DNA from 3 places in the Peribacillus sp. FSL H8-0477 genome. Region 3 is predicted to be linked to each of the others. Evidence: riboswitches for the same ligand, from Rfam matches in the RefSeq annotation. Region 3 holds a riboswitch; each other region holds the start of a gene.

What was found. A riboswitch is a leader RNA that binds a small molecule or an ion and turns the genes downstream of it on or off. The one in region 3 is predicted to bind cyclic di-AMP.
Region 1: it holds a riboswitch for cyclic di-AMP, as region 3 does, so the genes downstream of both, MHI18_RS03170 (APC family permease) here and MHI18_RS22125 (potassium-transporting ATPase subunit F) in region 3, are expected to answer to the same signal.
Region 2: it holds a riboswitch for cyclic di-AMP, as region 3 does, so the genes downstream of both, MHI18_RS21150 (DNA ligase LigA-related protein) here and MHI18_RS22125 (potassium-transporting ATPase subunit F) in region 3, are expected to answer to the same signal.

What each region holds. Positions count from the first base shown of each region.
Region 1 covers NZ_JBBODE010000001.1:609,080-617,296, forward strand. The annotation lists gene yicI (alpha-xylosidase) at 1-920, opposite strand, end outside; gene MHI18_RS03165 (NAD(P)/FAD-dependent oxidoreductase) at 1,092-2,324, opposite strand; gene MHI18_RS03170 (APC family permease) at 2,459-4,285, opposite strand; cyclic di-AMP (ydaO/yuaA leader) riboswitch at 4,399-4,541, opposite strand; gene MHI18_RS03175 (VOC family protein) at 4,708-5,097, shown strand; gene MHI18_RS03180 (NAD(P)H-dependent flavin oxidoreductase) at 5,133-6,131, opposite strand; gene MHI18_RS03185 (hypothetical protein) at 6,367-6,531, opposite strand; gene MHI18_RS03190 (Cof-type HAD-IIB family hydrolase) at 6,706-7,458, opposite strand; gene MHI18_RS03195 (cation diffusion facilitator family transporter) at 7,578-8,217, opposite strand, start outside.
Region 2 covers NZ_JBBODE010000003.1:1,259-9,475, reverse strand. The annotation lists gene MHI18_RS21170 (lactonase family protein) at 1-1,034, shown strand, start outside; gene MHI18_RS21165 (D-2-hydroxyacid dehydrogenase) at 1,219-2,181, shown strand; gene MHI18_RS21160 (hypothetical protein) at 2,291-2,674, opposite strand; gene MHI18_RS21155 (aspartate kinase) at 3,089-4,312, opposite strand; gene MHI18_RS21150 (DNA ligase LigA-related protein) at 4,466-4,759, opposite strand; cyclic di-AMP (ydaO/yuaA leader) riboswitch at 5,233-5,372, opposite strand; gene MHI18_RS21145 (DUF2515 family protein) at 5,780-6,880, opposite strand; gene MHI18_RS21140 (carboxylesterase/lipase family protein) at 7,007-8,217, opposite strand, start outside.
Region 3 covers NZ_JBBODE010000001.1:851,359-859,575, reverse strand. The annotation lists gene MHI18_RS04420 (nucleobase:cation symporter-2 family protein) at 1-1,147, shown strand, start outside; gene MHI18_RS04415 (DUF2294 domain-containing protein) at 1,372-1,746, opposite strand; cyclic di-AMP (ydaO/yuaA leader) riboswitch at 1,987-2,127, shown strand; gene MHI18_RS22125 (potassium-transporting ATPase subunit F) at 2,611-2,685, shown strand; gene kdpA (potassium-transporting ATPase subunit KdpA) at 2,710-4,383, shown strand; gene kdpB (potassium-transporting ATPase subunit KdpB) at 4,406-6,445, shown strand; gene kdpC (potassium-transporting ATPase subunit KdpC) at 6,469-7,023, shown strand; gene MHI18_RS04395 (universal stress protein) at 7,087-8,217, shown strand, end outside.

The DNA of each region.
Region 1 (8,217 bases), 240 kb from region 3:
CAAAAACAATCAAAATGAAAAACATCTAATGGAATATCTCTTTCTTCCATTCCATTTATAAATTTAGTCACCGTTTCTTCATCATAATTCGTGGTAAACGAGGTGCTTAGCCATAAACCAAATGTCCATGCAGGGGGGAGACTTGGTTTTCCAGTCAATGCCGTATACTTTTCTAAAACCTGCTTTGGTTCAGGACCATTGATAATATAGTATTCTAACCTTTCGCCTTCCACGCTGAATTGCACCTTTGATACTTTTTCTGAGCCAACCTCAAAGGAAACTCGTTCAGGATGATTAACAAACACCCCATACCCTTTATTACTCAGATAAAAGGGGATATTTTTATAAGCCTGCTCACTTCCAGTGCCGCCGTCTTCATTCCAGATATCAATGGTTTGACCATTTTTTACAAATGAGGTAAACCGTTCACCCAACCCATAAATTAATTCACCCACATCCAAGGTAAGCTGTTCACGCATAAAGACTTCCTTTTGATCGGTCACAATATAACTCATTCCCATATCTCTGCTGCTTGCTAATTGCTTATCTTCATTATAAAAATCAAGTTTCCATTCGCCTTTCTTATGGAAAGCTGCGTGAAGGTTTCCGCTCGAGAAGAATAGTTTTTCATCATTTTCTTCAATTTCTACAGGAACATCTTCTTTATGAAGCTCAAAATGCGGACCCTTATCAATCCCTCCAGCATAATGTGACAGCTTTACACAAATGACATCCTCCAAAGGGGATGATAATTCAACGGTCATCATTCCTCCGTCTAATGTTTTACCTCTATGTATAATGGGCGTAAAAGGAGCATAAACAGTGAGACTTCTTTCCTTTTTTTCGACATCATATAATTCCATTGGGTGTTCGAGCGTATAGCCTTCTTTATTTAACCAGTTGCCATTGCTAAATTTCATTGTAATCCTCCATTCTAAGAAAAAATCTAAGACCTTTCTTAATTGTAGCGCTCATTACTTCAGTAAAACACCCACCTAATTGGTGAAAAAATCAGAACAAAATTAGATTTATCTTAGCAAAAAAGAAAATGCTCAGAAGTTAGCCTCTGAGCATTTAGTCACAACGATTACTTATGCGGTCCCTTTAATAGCAGAGCGTTCTTTAAGATATATATCAAGATCTGGGTGCGTTCCTTTTACAATTAAATCAGTGATAATCTGCGATAATATCACACTATAGACTGTTCCATTCCCGCCATACCCTAATAAGAAGTAACAATTGGGGTAATCTTGGTACATGCCGATTGTGGGCAACCCATCATGCGTTTCACCAAAGGACGCCCCCCAATAATAGTCTGCCTTAACTTGGCCAGCTAGTTCAGGAAATAATTCCACCAGCTTATCGAGTAATTCATCGCGTTTATGAATAATCATGGAATCACGTTTTTCACTATACCTTGTTGGTTCGTCAAGTCCACCAATGATAATCCGATTGTCTACCGTTTGACGAGCATAGAGATAGGGACGAGCGGTTTCCCAAATCATCATCGCCTCTTTCCAATTAGCCACATCTGCAACAGGATTGGTTGCTATGGCATACGAGCTTACGACCTTTGCATTTTGCTCGTTTACTTCTTCCTGTGCCTCGTAACCAGTCGCAAATATCACATACTTTGCTTTAATAGAACAACCGTTACTTGTGAACAATTCGGTATGATTGTTTTTAAGGATTTTTCCGTTAATATTTGTATGACCATACACGCGAACACCTTTATTCACAGCGTACTGAATCAAATTGTGTGCATGCTTAAACGGATTAATTTCTGCATCGTTACTTGTCACAAGTCCGGCAGATTTTGAAAAAGAAAACGTCTCAGCGATTTCCTCCTTTGTGTAATACTCAACCGGAAATCCGTGTTTTTTTAGAGTTTGGTATTCTTCCTTCAACATGAGCACGTCTTCTTTACTGGAAGCAAAATAAAGACTTTGTCTTTTTCGAAAATCTGAATCGCCATCCAAACTTGGAATCACTGTATGTTCTAAAGTTTTCATAGCCTCTAAACATAATTGGACATGACGTACTCCTGCCTTTTCTCCAAAACTATGTATATATGACGTTAATGTTTTATCATTTGTATATTGCAGCAATCCCGTATTTGCCATTGTGCTGCCTGCTCCAATATCCCGTTTATCAACAAGGACGACATTCAGGCCTGTTTCAGCTAGAAAGTACGCACAATGGGCTCCTGATGATCCACTTCCCACAATACAGACATCACAATCAATATTCTCTGTAAGCTCCGGATAGTTAGGTGCTTCCTTATATGTGTCACTCCAAAACATTTTTCCTGTCTTTAAGTCCATCATCCATTCCTCCTGAAAGTTAGCTGCCCTCCTGTTATTCCCTCTTTTTGGTCTAAGTCAAACTTCCTAAAAGCTGAACAACGAAAAAACCATTTCCCTAAAGAAATGGCTTTTCGCAGAGTCGTTCTTCCCATTTATTTTTTCAAATGATACGGTACAGTCGTAACGATGACATTACGTTTATAAAGTAAATACGCGCGAATCAGCAAACTGGATTGATTATGCAACATATTATGCCAGCTCTTTTTTGGTATGAATTGAGGAATCATGACGGTCACTCGGTAATTCATTTCGCTCGCTTTATGTTCAATGGTATCAATAAATTTAGTTAGTGGATGAATAATGCTTCGGTAGGAAGAATGTAAGGTGACCAGCCTGATTTCTGGCTGCCACTTTTGCCATTTTTCTTCGAATTTCCGTTCATCCTCCCTTTCGAATGAAACATTGACTGCAATAATTTGATCTACTCCAAGTGATTTTGCATATTCAAGTGAATTTTCTACGACATGAGTAATGCCCGCGACCGGGATAATCATTACATTCCCCATGATTGGCAGACTTTCTGCACAATTCTTGATTCTCAGTTGTTCACCAACAGACTCATAATGTTTCTTTATTTGGTGAAACCAAGTGACGATTAACGGAAGGAAGATAAACACCGGCCACACCTGAGTGAATTTTGTAATTAAAAAAATCAGCAGAACAAGCAGACTGATTAAAGCACCCACTAGATTAATCGTTAATTTGATTTGCCACCCGCTCGGTTTTTCCCGAATCCACTTAACAAGCATACCTGTCTGTGACAGCGTAAAGGGAATAAATACCCCAACCGCATACAACGGGATTAATTTTTCGGTATTTCCTTGAAAAGCTAGAATCAGCAAGATGGACATCGCTCCAAGAAAAATAATTCCATTTGAGTAACCTAGTCGGTCCCCTCTAATCGAAAACATACGAGCAATGTAGTTATCTTTTGCCAGATTAAAGGCTAAAAGCGGGAAAGCTGAATACCCCGTATTTGCTGCCAAAATTAGTATCAATGCCGTTGTTCCCTGTATGAAGTAATACAAATAATTTCGTCCAAAGGTTTGTGAAGCAAGCTGTGAGACGATCGTTTCATTTTCTTTTGGTGAAACGCCATAATAGTACGCAAGAAAGATGACACCTGAAAAGAGAATCGCGAGTAAAATCCCCATAATAGTCAGCGTTTTTGCCGCATTTTTCGGTGCTGGATCTTTAAAACTTGGAATGGCATTCGAGATGGCTTCTACACCTGTCAAAGCTGAACATCCTGATGCAAAGGCTCGAAGTAATAAAAATAAAGAAATCCCAGCAACCGGCGTCCCAATCGGTGAATGGAGATCAGCTGGTATGTCACCAGTAAAAATTTTAAAAATGCCTACACCAAGTAAAATGACTAATGCAATGACAAATAAATAAACGGGATAAGCTAAGATTGATGCAGATTCCGTAATCCCTCGTAAACTTAAAATAGTAATAATAACAACGAGTATAATAGCAATTAACACGTTATAGGAATGAAGGGACGGCAGTGCAGAAGTGATAGCGTCCGTTCCTGCGGACACACTGACTGCTACTGTCAGAATATAATCGACTAAAAGTGAACCTCCGGCTATTAATCCCGGATTAATACCAAGGTTTTCTTTAGAAACTACATACGCTCCACCACCATCCGGATAGGCATAGATGATTTGCCTGTAAGATAAAATCAGTGCTGCCAGTAAAACCAATACCCCCATCGCAATAGGGATTGAAAACCAAAACGCAACGGCACTGACTGTCATAAGAACTAATAATACTTGCTCCGGACCATAGGCAACACTTGATAATGCATCAGATGATAAAATCGCTAATGCCTTTAATTTATTTAGCTTTTGCTCTCCAAGCTCAGATGACTTTAAAGGGCGGCCAATTAAAAATCGTTTAATAGGAGAATACATGACTTATACCACCACATTCTGTAAGATACCTTCGTTTTTTAGACACAAAAAAGCCCACAAGGCATAGCAAATAGCCTTGTGGACCTATTATTTTTAGCTCACAAGCTTCACCCTTCCTCTCTTCATTACGCTTACGGAGTTAGCTGTCGGATTCGGGCCATAAGAGGAGCCCTACCTATATTAGGATTCACCCCTTGCAGTAATCTACTGCATTCGATGGGTCCTCCGTTCTATTAAGATTCAGCGATAAGAAATATGAAACTGTTGATTATCATACTCCCGCTACTCCATTTTGTAAATACATATTTTTCTACTTTTTCATGAAGTTTTTATAGGAGGGAAAAGCCTGATACTAAGCGGTCTATCACTCTATTGATTCAGCAGTTTATGGTATAATCTACAAAAAAAGGAGAGCGATCGCCATGCTGCATCATATTGAAATAAATGTTGCCAATCTTAAAAAATCAGCTGAGTTTTGGGGATGGCTTTTAACTGAATTAAACTATGAAGTTTTTCAAGAATGGGCGTCCGGCATCAGTTGGAAACAAGGAAACTCGTATCTAGTATTTGTTCAAACAGATGACCGTTTTATAGACAGCGGATACCATCGAGGGAGGATTGGCCTTAATCATCTAGCTTTTCATGGAGAGTCCAGGGAGCATGTTAATAAATTGTTCACGAAATTAAAGGAAAAAAAGATTCCTCTTTTATATGAAGAAAGTTTCCCTTTTGCTGGCGGACCGAATCATTATGCTGTATTTTTCGAGGATCCTGACCGAATGAAGGTTGAAATTGTGGCTCCGAACGAATAAAAAAAATGGACATCTTGAATGTCCATTTAACATAATTATTGGGAAACACTTGTTTTAATTTTCGCAGCCTGTTCATTTAACTTTGTCAAAGCCTCGTTATATTCTTGTTGAAGTGTTTTCACTATGCCTTCAACTGAATCAATTTTGTCGATCGCGCCTACACCATGACCAGCAGACCAAATATCTTTCCAAGCTTTTGCATCTGATTTTTGAGCCATACCGTCAAAATTAACTTTTTCTTTTTTGACTAGTTGTTCTGGGTCAAGGCCATTGTTTCGAATGCTCGGTTTTAACATATTACAGTTAACTCCTGAAAATGCATCCGTTAGGACTATATCTTCAGGTTCTGATGTTACAAGCATTTCACGGTAGGCATCAGCAGCATAACTTTCTTCTGCCACAATAAAACGAGTCCCCATATAGGCAAGATCCGCACCAGCCGCTTGAGCTGCAAGAATTCCTTTTCCTGTAGATATTGAGCCGGCAAGTAAAATGATTCCATCCCAAAATGTACGTACACTATCTACAAACGCAAAGCCATTCAACTCTCCGGCATGTCCTCCTGCGCCCGCTGCAACAAGAATCAATCCATCCACGCCTGCCTCAGCTGCTTTTTTAGCAAACGGAATACTACTAACATCGGAAAATACTAAACCGCCATAGCTATGTACAATTTCGACAACATGTTTTGGCGAACCAAGTGAAGTGATAACAATTGGCGGCTGATGCTTGATTACCAGCTCTAACTCTTCTTGAAGACGGCTGTACGTACTATGTACCACCATGTTCATTGCCCAGGGCGCAATTTTTTTAGCAGGATCCTTCAATTTCGCTTCTGCTAAACTGCTGCTGATGTCTCCCATCCATTCATCAAGGACCTCTATCGGCCTTGCATTTGGAGCTGGAAATGAGCCAGACACCCCATTCATACAACAAGATTTAACTAGCTCAGGTCCGGATATTAAAAACATCGGAGCTGCGATAACCGGCAAAGCAAGCTCATTCCACCATGCTTCAGGAATCGATTTTGTCATAGAAAGTTCCTCCTATTTCCAACTGAATTTTCAGACATATTCTACCTTATATTATCATACTTTTACATTCTACAATATTGATATCTTCCTTTTTTAGGATAAATTAGGTACCATAAGGTACACTTATGCCTACAAATAATAACTTTGTCAATTCTTTCATTTTCAATGGGTGTACATTGTAATTAGAAGGTTTCTCCAAACAGGGAAATGAGGAATGTAGAATGAAGATTGATTTTCATAGTCCAAGCAATTTCATAGATGGAAGGGTAAGTTTGAACTGTTCGGCTGCATTATAGGGTGATTCACCTTCCTCCTTCGTCCAGTTTATGACATCCATTTTTAATTGACCAGAATAGGTTGTCTCTAAACCAGCTTGTACAAGTAAGTAAAATGCGTTCACCCATTTTCGCACTATAGAACGATCAATGGTGTATTTTTAAGCCAAGGCCCTGTAGCCCCAAGTAGTCATTGACCACAGCTAGTTGCAAATTCACATCATCTTTGGCCATTAAAATACCCCCGAAAGTTATTATCTAACTTTCGGGGGTCGGTTCAGTCTAGAGGAGTTTTTCCATTATTCAAGTACCCATTTATGTATGGCTTTGGCTACTCCATGTTCGATATTAGTCGATGTTACCCAATCTGCCGTTTCCTTGACAATTTCTTGTGCATTGCCCATCGCCACGCCAAATCCAGCCGACTTTATCATCGCAATATCATTTAGACTGTCACCTACAGCCATGACTTCATCCATTGTTAGCCCGAGTTTTTCACAAACAACCTCAATAGCTTTTGCTTTATTTACGCCCACTGCATTCACTTCAATGTTTGTTGGACTAGAATTACTAACTTCTAGGCTTCCCTTTTCTTTCAATTGACGAAGAATATCATCACGAATTTCGTCATCTTCACTATCAAACCCAAACTTTAACCATTTTGAACTCGTAATGTCTTCCGGCATTTCTCCGCGATAAACGTGGTCGCAACTCACAGCCCAAAAATGAGTCTTATGACTTTGTGACAGGTCCCACATCCATTGAATCAGTTCTGTATCAACGATATTTTGTTCAATTAATTTTCCTTGTTCATTATAAATTTCACTGCCATTTACAGTAATTAAATAGGAAGATAAATTCAATGATTTAGCATATTCACTACAAGTTGCATAGGCTCGTCCAGTACTCAGCACAACATGTACACCCTTATTTTCTGCTTCAAGAATAGCTTTTCGGTTTTCTTCTGAAACCTCATCATATTGATTCAATAAGGTACCATCCATATCAAGAGCGATTAACTTAATCTTAGCCTTAGGTTTAGTATCTGTCATAATGTATTCCCCTTCCTGCTTAACGTAATGTGTACTTATACCTTATCAAATATAAACGGTGATCCAAAACGATAAAGCTCAAGAAAACAACCTGAGGTACATAACCTCAGGCCGTTTTTTTAAACTTTTGGATTTTCTTCTTTCAGAGTCTTTGAATCTTTCCAAGTAGTGACGCCATCATCTTGATCAAATTCAACAAGTACATCCGTTACGCCTTTTTCTTCGAGAATTGCCTTCACAAGCCGATCTTTTACCACGTCAGCTTGAGCAACCGTCATGGAAGCATCGAGTTCAACTTCCACCTCAACGTGGAAATCCTCTCCCTCTTTCAAAACAGTGATTGCTTCGATATCACGGACATCAGGATCCTGCATTACCATATTCCCAATTTTGAATTGGATGTCTGGATCAGCTTCTCCAAGCGCACCAGCTGCATTATCAAGAAATACTCGGCCAACAACATAAAACATCATTAAACCAATTAAAACGGATGCAATCCCTTCAGCTTGATTAAATGGAGTGAAATTAGCTAATAAGATCGCGATAATTGCTAAAACACCGCCGGCAGTAGCTACGGTATCTTCCATGAAAACTAATTTTGTTGCGGGTTTTGCATTTTTATAAGCGCCGAAACTCTTCGGTATAATAGCAAAACCTGATGCTTGTATATGCGTTTCATGCAACACTTCTTTCATCGCCTTATACAGAACAAATCCTTCTAACAGTACAGCAATTCCGAGCACAGAAAGGTTGATAATG
Region 2 (8,217 bases), on a different contig from region 3:
GATATATTGGTACGTACACAAAGGGTGACAGTAAAGGGGTTTACAGCTTTACACTTGATACAGAAAGTAAAAAGGTTGAAAACATTAAGCTTGCAGCGGAGCTAGGAAGTCCTACATATGTAACAATTAGTAAAGACGGGAAAACATTATATGCCGTGGACAAACAAAATGATAAAGGCGGAATCACTTCCTTCAACATTGATGCTGATACAGCAGCTCTTACTCAATTAAGTACACACGTTTCTGGAAGCGGTTCTCCGTGTCACGTTAGTGTCGACAGCGGCAAACAATATGTGGTCACAGCCAATTATCATAATGGAAAAATAGAACTTTATAAAACAAATATAGAAGGAAAAACATCCGCGATTGTCTCTATGAATCAGCATTCCGGATCAGGACCGAACACTGAACGTCAAGATGGTCCGCATGCACATTTTTCAGGATTTACTCCAGATGAAAAATATATAGTTGCTGTAGATCTTGGTACGGATGAAATTATCACGTATGAAATTAAAGAAGATCAACTACACGTAGTAAATGTTCTTGCTGTGAAACCGGGAAGCGGACCTCGTCATATTGAATTTCATCCAAATGGAAAATTCGCATATGTAATGACGGAACTTAGCAACGAAGTGATTGCCCTAGCGTATAACCCTGAAAACGGAGTCTTTACGGAGCTTCATTATATTTCAGCAATCCCTGCTGATTTTACAGAAAACAGCCAAGGCAGTGCCATTCACGTATCTCCTGATGGGAAATTTGTTTATGCTGGAAACCGAGGACATAATAGTATTGCGGTCTTTAGTGTAACAGAAGAAACCGGTGAATTGACCTTTATTGAACATGTCTCTTCTGCAGGAGATTGGCCTCGGGATTTTGAAATCGATCCGAGCGGACAATTTATTGTTAGTTCAAATCAAGAGTCAAGTAACCTTGTCCTCTATGCTCGTGATACCGAAACAGGAAAGCTTTCTTTGCTTGGAAGTGATCTGCCTGTTCCTTATCCTGTATGTGTGAAATTTTTAAAGAGTTAATAGACTTAAAGCTGACTGCTCGATGGTCAGCTTTTTTTCTTGTAAGTAAATTCACGGATTACACAGGAATTTTGCTCGTAAGTATGGAATTCAGATAGTGATACAGTTTTTTAAAGTACTCATCAGAAGACCTCCCTACAATCATTGAAGGATTGTTCTAAGAGGATACAAAGGAGATAAACCCATGACAAAAAGAACCTTACTACTTACGCATGATGTAGATGCAGCTATTCTTTCAGAAATTCAAGCTATTATCCCTGAATGGGAAGTTACGGCTAGTCGTGATCCCGAGGTGTGGGAAGGTAGGTTGAACGATGCGGAGATTATCGCTGGATGGAACAAGCGCTTAAGGGAACCCGTAATAAGTGCAGGCTCTAAGGTACGTTGGATTCAAACTTGGAGTGCAGGAGTGAATAACCTCCCATTAACAGAATTACAGCAGAAAGAAGTAGTCGTTACAAGTGCTAACGGTGTTCATGCGTTCCCTATTTCAGAAACCATCTTTGGACTGATGCTGGCCTTAACCCGTAAAATTGATACATATGTTAAAAATCAGCAGCAAAAGAAATGGCATCATGCTAATATGAAGCTTGAAATTCACGGCAAGACAATCGGAATTATTGGTGTCGGTGCTATAGGCAGTGAAACAGCAAAGATTGCAAAAGCCTTCGGTATGACTGTGCTTGGAATCCGCCACTCAGGAAAAGATGCAGAAAATGTAGATGAAATGCGAACACCAAATCAGTTAAATGAAGTATTGTCGCGTTGCGATTATGTTGTTGTGACCCTTCCACTCACTGAGGAGACCAAACACATGTTTAAAGCGGAACAATTTGAACAAATGAAGGATACAGCATACTTCATAAATATTGGCCGCGGTCCTATTGTTGTCGAAGCGGATCTTATCAATGCATTGAATACTGGCCAAATTGCTGGTGCTGGATTGGATGTATTTGAAGTAGAGCCCCTGCCGGAGAATAACCCACTTTGGGATCTTGAACAAGTGATCATTACCCCTCATACGTCCGGTTCAACTGAGTTCTATGACCAGAGGCTGCTGCAAGATATTTTCATTCCTAATTTAAAGAAGTATATCGAGGGTGAACAACCTGCGATTAACCTGCTTGACTATTCGAAAGGATATTAAGGAGTAAAGCCTTATCTGCATGTAAAACTGTACCCTATAGAGTAGACACTTAGAAAATGTCTACTCTATAGGGTATTTTTGTTACACCCCCCATTAAGTTTTTTAGTAACTAGGTGCCGCTTGTTAACAGCCAGCTATAGCTGTAACAACCCGATTTACTAAGGATGACAAAGTCGGCTCCCATTTTTTTATATAGAGTAGAATATTGTTGATCATGAGTGACAACAAACAACTTATAAGGTTTGAACTCTATAAATACTCTTACAAGATTTATTCCATCTAACAGAGTATTAGGGAATAGATAAACACAGTTAGCCTGCAATGATTTATGAACCATTATTCCATCACAGTCCTTCAGGTTACTTGTAGGCTTAAACCACTCTTCATCATAGTCTAAAGTTTCTAAGTCACTTGTATCCGTGTGGGTGGCCCCTATACTTTTCTTTACAGATTTAAATAATTTTCCTTTTCCAACAAGCAGTACTTTTCCCATACAATCCACCCCATTAGTACTTTCTCTTATTAATTCTCAATCTGCATTCTTTCTATGAAAGAGAAGCCTGCCTGTTGAAAATATAAAAAATAGACCAATGCTTACTCTTTCCCCATGTATGCCGCTAAGCATCCCAGCGTTAACCAATAAGATTCAAACATTGATTAGTAGATACATAGCAAAGCAAACCTATAAAAGTAGAGAAAAGTACTCATTGGTTTACTTAACTCCTAGCGATCATGTGCTTCCTTTGCGTGTCTGTCCTCTATGTTCCTTTTTCCTATTTTTCTTATATATGCTACTCAATCCTTGTTTTTTTATGGTAGTCTTTTTTTACATTCTAAGTTGTTTATTTATCTTCTTATCTATAGAAAAGCTTTGTGAAAAGCCGAATATATTCTTTGTACTATTGAACTAATGTAAAACCGCCTCTTTTAGAAGGACGTCAAAACCAAAAACACTGTGAAGGGTCCGTACTGCTCTTTCTGACATATCTTCGGGAATAATACAGGAAACCTTCATTTCTGAATGGCTAACCATCTTAATCGGAATATGCTCGGAAGCCAATGCTGTAAACATTCTTGCAGTTGCTTCGGGATTTGAGACCATTCCTGATCCAACGATAGAAACTTTCGCTAAACCTACTTCCGTATTGAGTTCTTCAAACGCGAGTGTTGTCTTATTGGATTCGAGTAAATCCAATGTACGTCCCAAATCTTCTATCGAAACAGTAAAGGACAAGTTAGTTAACGAAAGTTCATCTGAGCACTGGGTTATGATATCTACATCAATATGGGATTTCACCAAAATTGTAAATAAAGAAGATAATGCATCAAATTTTTTAATTGTAATTTTCGCGATATGATCTTTGTGAGTCACTCCGCATACCAACTTTGCTTCCATATCCACATCCCCCTCTATTAAGGTTCCCTCTTCATCAGAAAAACTAGATCTTACCATTAACCGAACATTATATTTTTTCGCACACTCTACCGCACGGGGATGTAAGACACTCGCGCCTAATGTCGCCAATTCCATCATTTCATCTAAGGATATCCTAACTAATTTCTTGGCTGTAGGCACAATACGTGGATTGGCAGAAAAGACTCCGGAAACATCTGTATAAATTTCACATAAGTCAGCCTTAATGCTGGCAGCCAGCGCAACTGCAGTTGTATCCGAACCCCCCCGACCCAGAGTAGTAACTTCTCCGTCTTCCGTAATTCCCTGAAACCCTGCCACAATGACTATGGTACCTTTTCGAACAAGATTTACTATTTTATCGCTGTGAATATGGACGATTCTCGCTCTATTGTGAACGGTATCTGTCATAATCCCAGCTTGCCATCCTGTTAAAGAAACAGCAGGATAGCCTTTACTTATCAAAGCCATAGCAAGTAAGGATATGGAAACCTGTTCGCCTGTTGCTAACAGCATATCCATTTCTCTTCCCGCTGGGTTGGGAGACAATCGCTCCGCCATATCTACTAATGAATTGGTGGATTGACCCATCGCTGAAACAACCACGACTACATCATTACCTTTATTTTTCGCCTCCACTATACGTTCTGTTACCATCAGAATTCTATCAATACTTCCAACCGAGGTGCCGCCGAATTTTTGCACGATAAGTGGCAATATTCATCTTCCCCTCTATCTAATTATCCCACCCATTTTACCCTTTAATTAAATCCGTAAATACGGTACAAACGATAAAACGTATCATTAGCAAAACATGTACGTTTATCGGGACTTCTTGGTCCACACACCCTCTATGAACCCCCGTTCCTGCTATTGATTGCCCTTGATACTAGCTTGATAGCGCAATAGATGTAACGCCTTGTCTTGAATCCATACCTGGTCAAGCTTAAGACAATCGGCATCCTTCAAATGGACACCTTTGAAGTCCACATGCATGTTGGCTCTTTCCGCTTCAGCAGGATTGTGATCTTGTAGGTGACTTAACTCCTGTACCCATTCCTCATATTGATCGTCTGAGACAATGCGTTGATTCATGCGATAATCGATATAGCAAAGAACCAGCACCTGCCTCCTTCGCCTGATAATCTGGGCGACGATATCCATGTCAATACCATTATCATCTAGCAGATTAAACGGTTCCTCAAAATTCATCATACTACCCCATCTTCCCTAATAAACTATTATTCTGGTCACATTCCTTCAGGTTTCTTGCAGGCTTAATCCCTTTTCCTCATTGAATTTGTACCGTTCCAATGACTTCTCGATTGATAGTTAACTGTTGTAAACAACAAATAGACCAATGCTTACTTTTCCCCTTGATAGGCAATGTAATATCCATCCATGTCCGAGTGGTGATACAGGTCTCGGAACCTTGTATGTTTTACAAAAACCATAAAATTAGAGAAAAGCAATCATTGATCTACTTAACGCCCAGCAAGCTTTACGCTCTCTTTGCGTTCTGTCATCCATGATAGTATTCGATTTATAGGCATAATAAAAAGACCTATGTTAGTGTCAGAACGGTTTAGCTGTAAAAAAAGCAACAACAAAAGCCTCCTGATCAAGGCGGTCTTTATGACCTCCTTCGCTTTAGCCGACGAAGTTAGCTGACGGGTAGGATGGCGAAAGAGTTTCTCATCCCTTTTGCAAATGCAAAATTAACCCCAAAATAGTGGTTCCTCCGTTCTCAATACGTGAGATTAGGCCGCAATTAAATTGTATTTTATTGGAATTATCATACTCCCATCCTTCATCACTTGTAAACCCCCATGGGATAGTAAATATGCTCAAAATCATCCATATTCATTCGTTTTCATTTAATTTCATGGCTAAAACACTATATATTTCTATAAAACTTACTATTTCAAGTTATATTAATCATTATTTCAAATTGGATGAACAAGAATTTAGATTGGAATATCATAGTGATATCAAAAAACGTAGGAACGACTAGGAGTATTTATTGTGAAAGTTGGAAGGGCGACTCTTATCGCCCAAATCCGACAAATTACTTTGTAAGCGTTGATTAGAGAGTGATCTTTTCCGTATTGCACTTGTTTTAGTAAAGTATTTAAAAAGTATGCGAGAATACCAGTTTGACCATAATCGTGTAACACCTCTCTATTACTGGATGAACTGCTTCGTTTGATTGATTAGTTGCAGTATCGAGGTATGATCAAAAGCTTTCTTTGTCAAATCAGTCATTTTCAGTTTAGGATAAGAGTGTAACTCTCCGATAGATTGATCGTTTACAAACCAATCATTTATAGGTAAATAAGATAAAGCAGCATCAGTCCACGCATCTTGCAAAACGGGACTATAAAGTCGGTTTCTTTTATTTGTAGAAAAAACACCGCTCCAGTAATCCGAACGTGAACCAGAGTGCGGAACGTCACAAGAAAATTCGAGACATCCCTGCAACACATTTATATCCTGAAATAAAAGCCGATAGAGTTTTTTACCGATAAGAATTCTACTTTTCGGATCTGCAAATCGTTTAACGACTAAACCTGTCAATCTTGTCAGCTCATATTTTTTTTGCTGATACGGAAACAGAACCATTGTGAACCCCAAGTTCTCTTGCAGTTGAAAATCAAGTCGTTTCATGATTTGACTATGTGGAGGTCGTGTTATCAAACGCTGCTCTAGCATCTGCTGTTCATTAATAATCATTGCAATCGTTAGTAATGAAGATTTTCTATTATGAATAAACAGGTCCCATATCGGATGCATAAAGCGAGATACATGAAAAATAGCAAGGAATTTACTCAAGTCGATTCGTTGCTTCACCGCATAACTATATAGCAACAACTGTGGATAAGCATCGGCAAAAATGGCTGCATTAGCGTCTTCTAGAAAATAGAAAAACTTCTTTCGCTCTGTTTCTGTGAAAAGGTGGTTCATTAAATCGCTCTTAAGATCAGTCATATGGTAACCACCGTTACGAGATACAAAATGGGCAAGCAATGCCCAATGAATCTCAGGGTGTTTAATATAAAAAGACAAATAAGCTTCTGTTCGTGTGAGATTATTACGATTATATTTCGTGGTTTCAGCTCGAATGGCTTTAATTATTTTCGTTTCATTTGGAAGCAAAGCGATACTGTGCTCACTAGGTTGTTCATATTCAAACAATAATTTCTGTTTAAGTTCTTCAAACTCTTTTACAGGTAATACTGTTTCATTTTCTTGTGTATCAAAGAACTGAAGGAAGCACGATTTCAACTTAATAACTCTTCCTCCTCTCAACAAACAACCTTTTCTTTTATATATGTAGAAACAATTTTTTGGCCGCTTATACCATGGCGAAAATACAAAAAAAAGTCATCCTCGAAAGGATGACTTTTAGGGTTATCTAGTTTTTGTGCTAATTGCTTGTTCCCATAGGAGTCGATTACTGCTGTCAGGATCATGTTCCACTCGGCTTTCACGATCAAATAGCAAGGTTGTTCGTTTATCTAAGTCATACGGCGGCCAGTGAACCATGCTTTGTTCATCTGGATTCCCTGTTCGAATAAAAGCAATCCAGGCTTGGTGAATTTGATCGGCTAGTAACTGTTCTTCAGGTGATCCGGCAAGAAACGGTACGGATTTGCGAAGATTATTCCAAACAAATAAGAGCTCGAGTGCATGAAAGGCTTTCATTTTCCCTTCAAAAATAGGGCTTTCATAATCAAATCGATACATCCAGACGGGTGCTCCTTGCTTGATCTGTTGTTCAGCTAGTTGAATTGAAGGATAAGTAAATAAATTGAACGTCATCACTTGATCATAAAGTTCATGAGTTAACGGTGACTCTTTAAAAGAAGGGAAAAGTTGTGACCAAACAGAACCCAGTGATTGTTCAAAACGTGTACGTATTTCTTTCTCGTCGATCGTACGCCAGCTTTGATCAAAAAAGCTGAACAAATTATGTTCATCACGGTTTGTTCCAATTAATATGGGAATATTTTTGGAACTGCCAGCTGCGAGTGCTTGATCAGGATTTTGAGGCAGATACTCACCATCTACAGTCGGACACCATGTTGTGACATCGGCTGCTGCCTCTAAAAGATTATCAACGGGAAGGTCTTCTAAACGTGATAAATCGTTTTCTGTTAGTTGTAATTGATTTAAAATACGTTTAGCTGTATCTGTTGCTTTTTGTTTTGTTTGATACATATTTGGTGGACAGCTTTGTAAAATTGCTTGTTGAAAGAGGCCCTTAGCTGAAGGCATGGCAAGTAAAGCAGCAACACTCATAGCTCCAGCTGATTCACCAGCAACGGTAATTTTATTCGGATCTCCCCCAAATGCTGTAATATTATCATGTATCCACTCCAAGGCAGCAATCTGATCAAGAATACCGCAATTTCCAGAAGCTGCATATCTTTCTCCCCCTAGTTCTCCTAAATGAAGAAAACCCAAGATGCCTAGACGATAGTTGAGGGTAACAACAACGATATCCCCCATTTCCGCAAACGATTCACCGTTATATGCTGGAGAAGAACCTGAGCCATTAGTAAAGGCACCTCCGTGAATCCAGACTAATACGGGCCGTCGTTTTTCATCCGGTGATGGCG
Region 3 (8,217 bases):
AATTGCGACGATTCTTCAGGTTTGGAAAAACAAAGTGTCTGGTATAGGACTTCCTATTGTGCTCGGTTGTACATTTACGGCCGTCTTACCGATGATTGCTATCGGTAAGGAATCTGGCATTACCTCAATTTATGGAGCCATTCTCGTTTCGGGGGTAATAGTCGTTATCATTAGTAGATGGTTTAGCCAGTTAGCTAGATTTTTCCCGCCGGTTGTGACCGGATCAGTCGTTACGATTATTGGCATTACCCTCATCCCAGTGGCCATGAATAATATGGCTGGTGGAGAAGGAGCGGCTGATTTTGCATCAGTTGAAAATCTTACACTTGCGTTTGGAACCTTACTATTCATTTTATTACTATATAAATTTTCTAATGGGTTTATTCGGTCTGCTGCGATCTTAATAGGGATTCTTTGTGGAACAGCAGCGGGCGTACTAATGGGAAAAGTAAACTTTTCAGCTGTTGGTGATGCCTCGTGGATGCATATTCCGCATCTCTTCTATTTCGGGATGCCTACGTTTAATGCTGCGGCGATCCTTACTATGACATTAGTTGCCATCGTCAGTCTTGTTGAGTCAACAGGTGTTTATTATGCCCTCGGTGATATCTGTGAGAAAGAAGTAACAAAGAAGGATTTAGCCAAAGGATACCGGGCAGAAGGGATAGCCACAATACTGGGTGGATTATTTAACTCGTTCCCTTATACAGCTTTCTCCCAGAATGTCGGGGTGCTGCAGTTATCAGGTGTTAAAAGTAAAAATGTTATTTATACGGCCGGCGGAATGCTTATACTGATTGGACTGGTGCCGAAAATTGGTGCATTCACAACTGTCATACCGTCATCTGTTCTGGGCGGAGCCATGGTAGCGATGTTTGGGATGGTACTCGCATATGGAATAAAGATGCTCAGTACCGTAGATTTTTCTTCGCAAGAAAACTTGTTAATTATTGCTTGTTCAGTAGGAATGGGCATGGGGGTTACGGTAGTACCCTCGTTATTTACCAATCTGCCAGAAAGCATGCAAATTCTTACGAGTAATGGTATTGTAGCTGGAAGTATGACAGCGATAGTATTAAATATCTTTTTTAATATTGTTCCCAGCACAAAACAGACTCAACTAACAGCAGTCCAAAAAGCCTCATAGAAAAAAAGAGTTGCACAGTGCTGCAACTCTTTTTTTATTCTGCATATCATACATACAGAATCTATGAAAAGAGTTGAAGAAAATGAAAAAAAAGTATTGTCTGCACTGCCATGTGCTGTTAAAAAACGAGGAAGTATTCTGTATATGCGGCAGAAATACCTTCCAAGATATTGTTATTAATACACATAATCAACGCCCTTTAACGGGAAGGTAAGAGATGCAAGTTATTTGAGCGGTTCAAAACATTTTTCTAGATCTTTATCAAGAATATAAACCTCAATCTGTTCTCCAGTTTTTGTACTAATATCTCGATGAGAGGACAGAACCTTACATTTGGTATACTGTTCCACGATTTTTTCATAATCCTGGGTGTACATTTCATGTAGCAGTGAACGCATTTGCTTAATTAATTTCTTTCCTGCATTTCGGCTGGCCAGATGTTTTTCTTCAACAGTCAGAACACCTTTAAATCGGGTAATCAGCATATCATTAATAATATACGTTTTTGCCTCTTGTGGTCCTCTCCCAATCAACTCACGCTGAAACTTGATGAAGGCAGCACTAATCTCAGCTTCAAGTTTTTTCTTAGAATTTAACATAATCCCTCCACTAATTTTGGCTATTGCTGGAATTCAGCATAATTGCTGCCTAACTTCTTGTCAATCAATTTTATGAAAATTTGTAAAAGTTTGAAAAAGTAAGAATTAATGAGAAAACAAGTGATTTGATTTGAAAAATCGTTAAAAATGAATCTATTTCATCGATTTTGGATTTATATGGTTAGTTTACCTAGTTTACAAATGTTTCTAGTTAAGCGTAAAATAAGCGACAGCATAACAATTTAATAAAGGCCAAATCTCAAAGATTTTGAGAACGGAGGACCCAGTATTTTGGGGTTAATTCTGCTTTTGCAGAAGGGATGTGAACTCTTTCGCCATCCTACCCGTCAGCTAACTTCGTCGGCTAAAGCGAAGGAGGTCATAAGACCACCTTATTTCAGGGGGCTTTTTTGTTGATTTCAGCAAAATGAGCAGCCTGTCCTTCTGTAGGTCTTTTTAGTATGCCTATATTGAAAAATTGTTCTTGGATGACTGAGCGTAAAGGAAGCCCTGCTTGCTGGACGTTAAGTAGACCAATGAGTACTTTTTCTCCAAATTAATGTTTGCTTTTGCAAATCATTCTGTTTCTGTTGCAATGAAGTTTTTTCATTGTTGAAACTCGGATCGATTTTTTGCATCGGCTGCATATCGGGGGATGAGTACGCATTGGTCTTTTTTTTATGGATTGATAGTTTGACAGTGACAATACGGAAAGGAGGTGGTGAGGTTTTTTTCATCAACTAGTTGAAAGGAGAAGGTCAAATGGATGTTGTATCCGTGCTGCTAACAGCTGTTTCTTTTTCACTCTTTTTAGGATTTATTCACTTTTGTCAAAATGTTATCGAAAAAGAGGGAGAGTAAATAATGGTTCTATTGATGATTGTCGGAGTGGTTACGTTGTATTTAGTTCATGCATTGCTTAACCCAGAAAAATATTAATCGTGACTAACGGAGGAAATGTAAATGGATTTTTTACAAATCGGTGTGGTGCTGGTATTGCTTCTTGTACTAGCGATACCAATGGCAAACTATTTAACGACTGTTTATTCCCTTGAAACGACCAAGCAAGATCGAGTATTTGGACCAATCGAACGGATTATTTATAAGCTGTCAGGTATACAAACAAGTGAAATGAACTGGAAGAAATACGCTAAAGCCTTGCTGTTTAGTAATCTCATCATGTTTATCATTTCATACCTGATCATCCGCTTTCAAGGAGTGCTGCCTGGGAATCCTAGTAATATAGCAAATATGGATCCGATACTTGCCTTCAATACGGCTGTGAGCTTCCTTACGAACACGAACTTACAACATTACAGCGGAGAATCCGGTTTATCTTATTTATCACAGATGACTGTGATTATCTTTTTGATGTTTACGACCCCAGCCACAGGGCTCGCTCTATGTATGGCTTTCTTTAGAGGGATAACAGGGCAAAAGAATATGGGGAATTTTTATGTTGATTTAGTCCGTTCCCTTACGCGGGTACTGCTGCCGTTGTCCATTCTTATAGGTTTGATACTCGTTTCCCAAGGGGTACCGCAAACGTTTAGTTCTACCGCTGCCGTGACGACCTTAGAAGGAGCTGCACAGAATATCGCGAGAGGACCAGTTGCTGCTTTAGAATCAATCAAGCATTTAGGGACAAATGGCGGTGGATTCTTCGGGGTTAACTCGGCCCATCCCTTTGAGAATCCTACTGGCTTTACTAACATACTAGAAATACTATCAATGTTTTTAATCCCTGCTGCACTGCCCTTAACGTTTGGGCGGATGGCGAAAAACAAAAAACAGGGTTGGATCCTTTTTACTGCGATGGGGTTACTATTTCTTGTCTTCCTGAGTGTGTCCTATTTTAGTGAATTAAATGGGAATCCGGCGTTAGAAAAAATAGGTCTATCACAAGAAAATGGGAGTATGGAAGGGAAAGAGGTTCGGTTTGGAATCGCGCAAACTGCTCTATTTACTGCAGTTACAACAGCGGCGACAACAGGGACAGTGAATACGATGCATGATACGCTGACCCCGCTCGGAGGACTGGTACCGCTCGCCCAAATGATGTTGAACTGTGTCTTTGGCGGTGATGGAGTAGGAACAATCAATATTGTGATGTATACGATTATGGCTGTATTTATTGCTGGGCTGATGGTTGGACGAACGCCAGAATTTTTAGGCAAAAAAATTGAGGCAAGAGAAATGAAATTAATTGCGATCGTCATTCTCCTGCATCCTTTAATCATTTTAGGACCATCGGCGATTGCGTTAGCTACTGAAATGGGTACCACAGCCATTTCAAATACGGGATTTCATGGGATTTCTCAGGTGGTCTATGAGTTTACTTCGTCAGCGGCTAACAATGGCTCAGGGTTTGAAGGGTTAGGAGATAACACGCCTTTTTGGAATATTTCTACCGGCTTAGTTATGTTGTTCGGCCGTTACCTTTCAATGATTGCCATGATCGCAGTCGCTGGTTCTTTACTCACTAAGAAGCGTGTGCCAGAGACGATTGGAACACTTAAAACAGATAATAGCACGTTCCTAATCATCCTTTTAGCCACTGTTTTAATAATAGGAGCGTTAACGTTCTTTCCCGTACTTGCCCTTGGCCCAATTGCTGAGTGGCTGACCATTAGATAACTGTTGAAAAGGAGTATTCCAGATGAGTAGAAAGAGTAAAGGGAACATCACTAGTACGATCTTGCTTGAAGCAGGCAAAGATGCTTTCAAAAAATTAAATCCAAAGTTAATGGCTCGTAATCCTGTCATGTTTGTCGTAGAAATAGGCTTTGTTATGACCTTACTGCTATCGATATTTCCATCATTGTTCGGGGGGGATTCAGACAGAGGATATAATATGGCTGTGAGCTTCATTTTAGTGCTAACGATCCTGTTTGCTAACTTTGCGGAGGCGTTAGCTGAAGGACGAGGGAAAGCACAAGCGGATAGTCTTAAGAAGACGAAACAGGACACGAAAGCAAAGGTCATCCAAAAAGATGGTTCAATAAAAGTAGTGGATGCCGCAGACTTGCGTAAAGGCGATATTGTGTTAGTGGAAGCCAATGATTTCATACCAAGTGATGGAGATATTATTGAAGGCGTCGCTTCAGTAGATGAATCAGCCATTACTGGCGAGTCAGCCACAGTCATAAAAGAATCAGGAGGAGATTTCAGTTCTGTAACAGGCGGGACAAAAGTGATTAGTGACTACATTAAAGTGAAAGTCAGCAGTGACCCAGGTGAATCGTTCCTAGATAGGATGATTAGTTTAGTAGAAGGAGCTAAGAGACAAAAAACACCTAATGAAATTGCACTCAGCACGCTGCTTGTTGGGTTGACGCTTATTTTTCTGCTTGTTTGTACCACACTAGTCCCAATTGCTTCCTATATTAATGTGAATTTGCCGACTGCTACATTAGTGGCATTACTAGTTTGCTTGATTCCAACAACAATAGGCGGTCTTCTTTCTGCGATTGGAATTGCAGGGATGGACAGAGTGACACAATTTAATGTGATTGCAAAATCTGGGAAAGCGGTAGAAGCGGCTGGTGATATTAATACGATCATTCTAGATAAAACTGGAACAATCACACTGGGTAACCGGATGGCATTTTCACTTTTGCCGGTTAAGGGGGTAACCCAGAAAGAGATGAATAGGTTTGCTGCTTATTCATCGCTGCATGATGAAACCCCAGAAGGCCGTTCCGTGGTTGATTTTGTTAAGAAGGATGGAACAGTCAAAGAGGAATTAATAAAGGAAGGATCGGAAGGAGTAGAATTCACAGCTGAGTCTAGAATGAGCGGGACGGATCTGGCAGATGGCACCAAAGTTAGAAAGGGTGCAGTTGATGCAATCAAGAAATATATCCTGCAGCAGGGAGGAAAAATTCCACTTGATTTAGAAAACATTAGTGATGAAGTCGCGTCACTTGGCGGAACACCGCTGGCTGTAGCAGAAGGAAAACGAATATTGGGTGTTATTTATTTAAAAGATACAGTCAAACCAGGCATGAAAAAACGTTTTGATGAATTACGAAAAATGGGGATAAAGACGGTGATGTGTACCGGTGATAACCCATTAACAGCGGCAACAATTGCAAAAGAAGCTGGGGTTGATGATTATATTGCTGAAGCAAAGCCGGAAGACAAAATTAGGGTGATCAAGCGAGAACAAGCTGAAGGTAAGCTTGTGGCCATGACCGGTGATGGAACAAATGATGCACCAGCCTTGGCTCAAGCGGATGTAGGATTGGCAATGAATACGGGAACACATGCTGCGAAGGAAGCGGCGAATATGGTTGATCTGGACTCAGACCCAACAAAGATCATTGAAATCGTAGCGATTGGGAAGCAGCTTCTGATGACAAGAGGTGCTTTAACTACCTTTAGTATCGCGAATGACGTCGCTAAATACTTTGCGATTATTCCAGCCATGTTTATGGTTGCTATTCCAGAAATGAAAGCCCTCAACATTATGGGGCTGGACACACCGCAAAGTGCCATATTAGCGGCTTTGATATTTAATGCATTGATTATTCCCCTATTAATTCCATTAGCCATGAAAGGGGTAAACTATGTTCCGATGAATGCCTCCAAATTGTTAACCAAGAATCTATTTATTTATGGATTGGGTGGAGTAATCGTTCCTTTTATCGGTATCAAAGTAATTGACTTACTGCTTGTATTAGCTGGATTATCTTAATCTTATAAAAAGGTGTGGTATGCATGTTAAAAAGTATCCGTTTAGTTTTCGTCTTGCTCGTCATTTGCGGGTTAGCTTATCCGCTGCTGTTGACAGGGGTTTCCCAAGTAATAATGCCGGCAAAAGCAGAGGGCAGTTTACTTGAAAATAAAGCAGGAGAGCTGATTGGTTCGCGGTTAATTGGTCAATCTTTTACAGACCCCGGCTATTTTCATGGTCGTGTTTCTTCTATTAATTATGATGCAGCTGGTTCAGGTACGCCTAATTATTCTCCATCGAATAAAGAAATGATAGAACGAACAAAAAGTGAGATGGTTAAATTCCTAGAGGAAAACCCAACAGTCAAACAATCAGAGATACCAGCCGATTTAGTCACTAATTCAGGTTCAGGACTTGACCCAAATATTTCTATTCAAGGAGCAGACATTCAGGTACCTCGAATAGCCAAAGAACGCGGGATTTCAGAAGAACGTTTATATGACCTTATCAATACACATAAGGAAGGCCGCTCGCTAGGGTTATTTGGAGAACCCAGAATCAATGTTTTAGAGATAAATATAGCATTAGATGAATTGTGAAAGAGTGGAGGAGAGTGATAGTTACTCTCCTCTTAACGCTGAATTGGATTAGGAGGTATGATCATGTCCCAGAACTTTCGCCGAAAATCACCTGAAGAGATTCTCCAATCGATTTCCACGATCAAAAAAGGCAGACTCAAAATCATCCTCGGAGCGGTAAGCGGCTCTGGGAAAACCTATCATTTACTCCTTGAAGGAAATGAGCTGAAAAAACGCGGGATTGATGTGGCTGTTGGTGTAGTAAGTACACTCAACAGCCCAAAAACATTAGAACAATTAGGCTGTCTAGAAGTTATTCCTTCAATTGATTGGGAGGATAATGGTCAGTTGAAACATGATTTAAATATGCAAGAAATTTACAAAAGAAATCCAGAAGTAGTGTTAGTTGACCAATTAGCCCACATTAACCGGCCTTCAGCTGAAAATCGAACTAGATTAGAAGAAGTTAAAGAATTAATTAATAATAAGATTAGTGTGATTACCACCATCAATATCTACGAATTAAAAGGGGTTAAAGAGGTTGCCGAACGGTTAATGAAATGCCCGATTAATATTCGTGAATTTGTTCCTGAAGATACATTGACGGTGGCTGATGAGGTTAGACTCTTGGATGTAACACCCGAAGCCATTTTAAAACGACTTCTAGAAGGGAATATTGAAGCAACTCATCAACAAAATGAACAGGCGCAATTATACAATAAGGATAATTTAGCTGTTCTAAGGGAACTGTCCTTACGATTTTTAGCAGGTGAAGTAGAAGAAGATTTGACGGAAATTCGAGAGCAAGAAGGATTAGTGGGACCCTCTGGAGCTACTGAACGGATTCTGGTATGCGTACAATATAATTGGAATGGGTCCCTGTTAATCAGAAGAGGAGATCAGATAGCAAAACGACTGGGCGGCGAACTATTAATCGCTTGCTTTATCGTAAAACAAAAGAATTTGACAAAAGAAGAAGAAATGTTTAAAAAATCAATGCAAAAGTTGATTCATAAATTAAAAGGAAAATTTGAAGAAGTTTTGATCGTCCGGGAAGATATCGCTGATGAAATCGTGGAATATGCTATGCAGCATTATATTACACGGATTACGCTGGGACAATCAAAAAGGACCAGATGGGAAGAAATCATTCAAGGTTCAATTATTAATCGAATCCTAAGAAAAACAAAGCATATTGACATATGCATTGTCGCA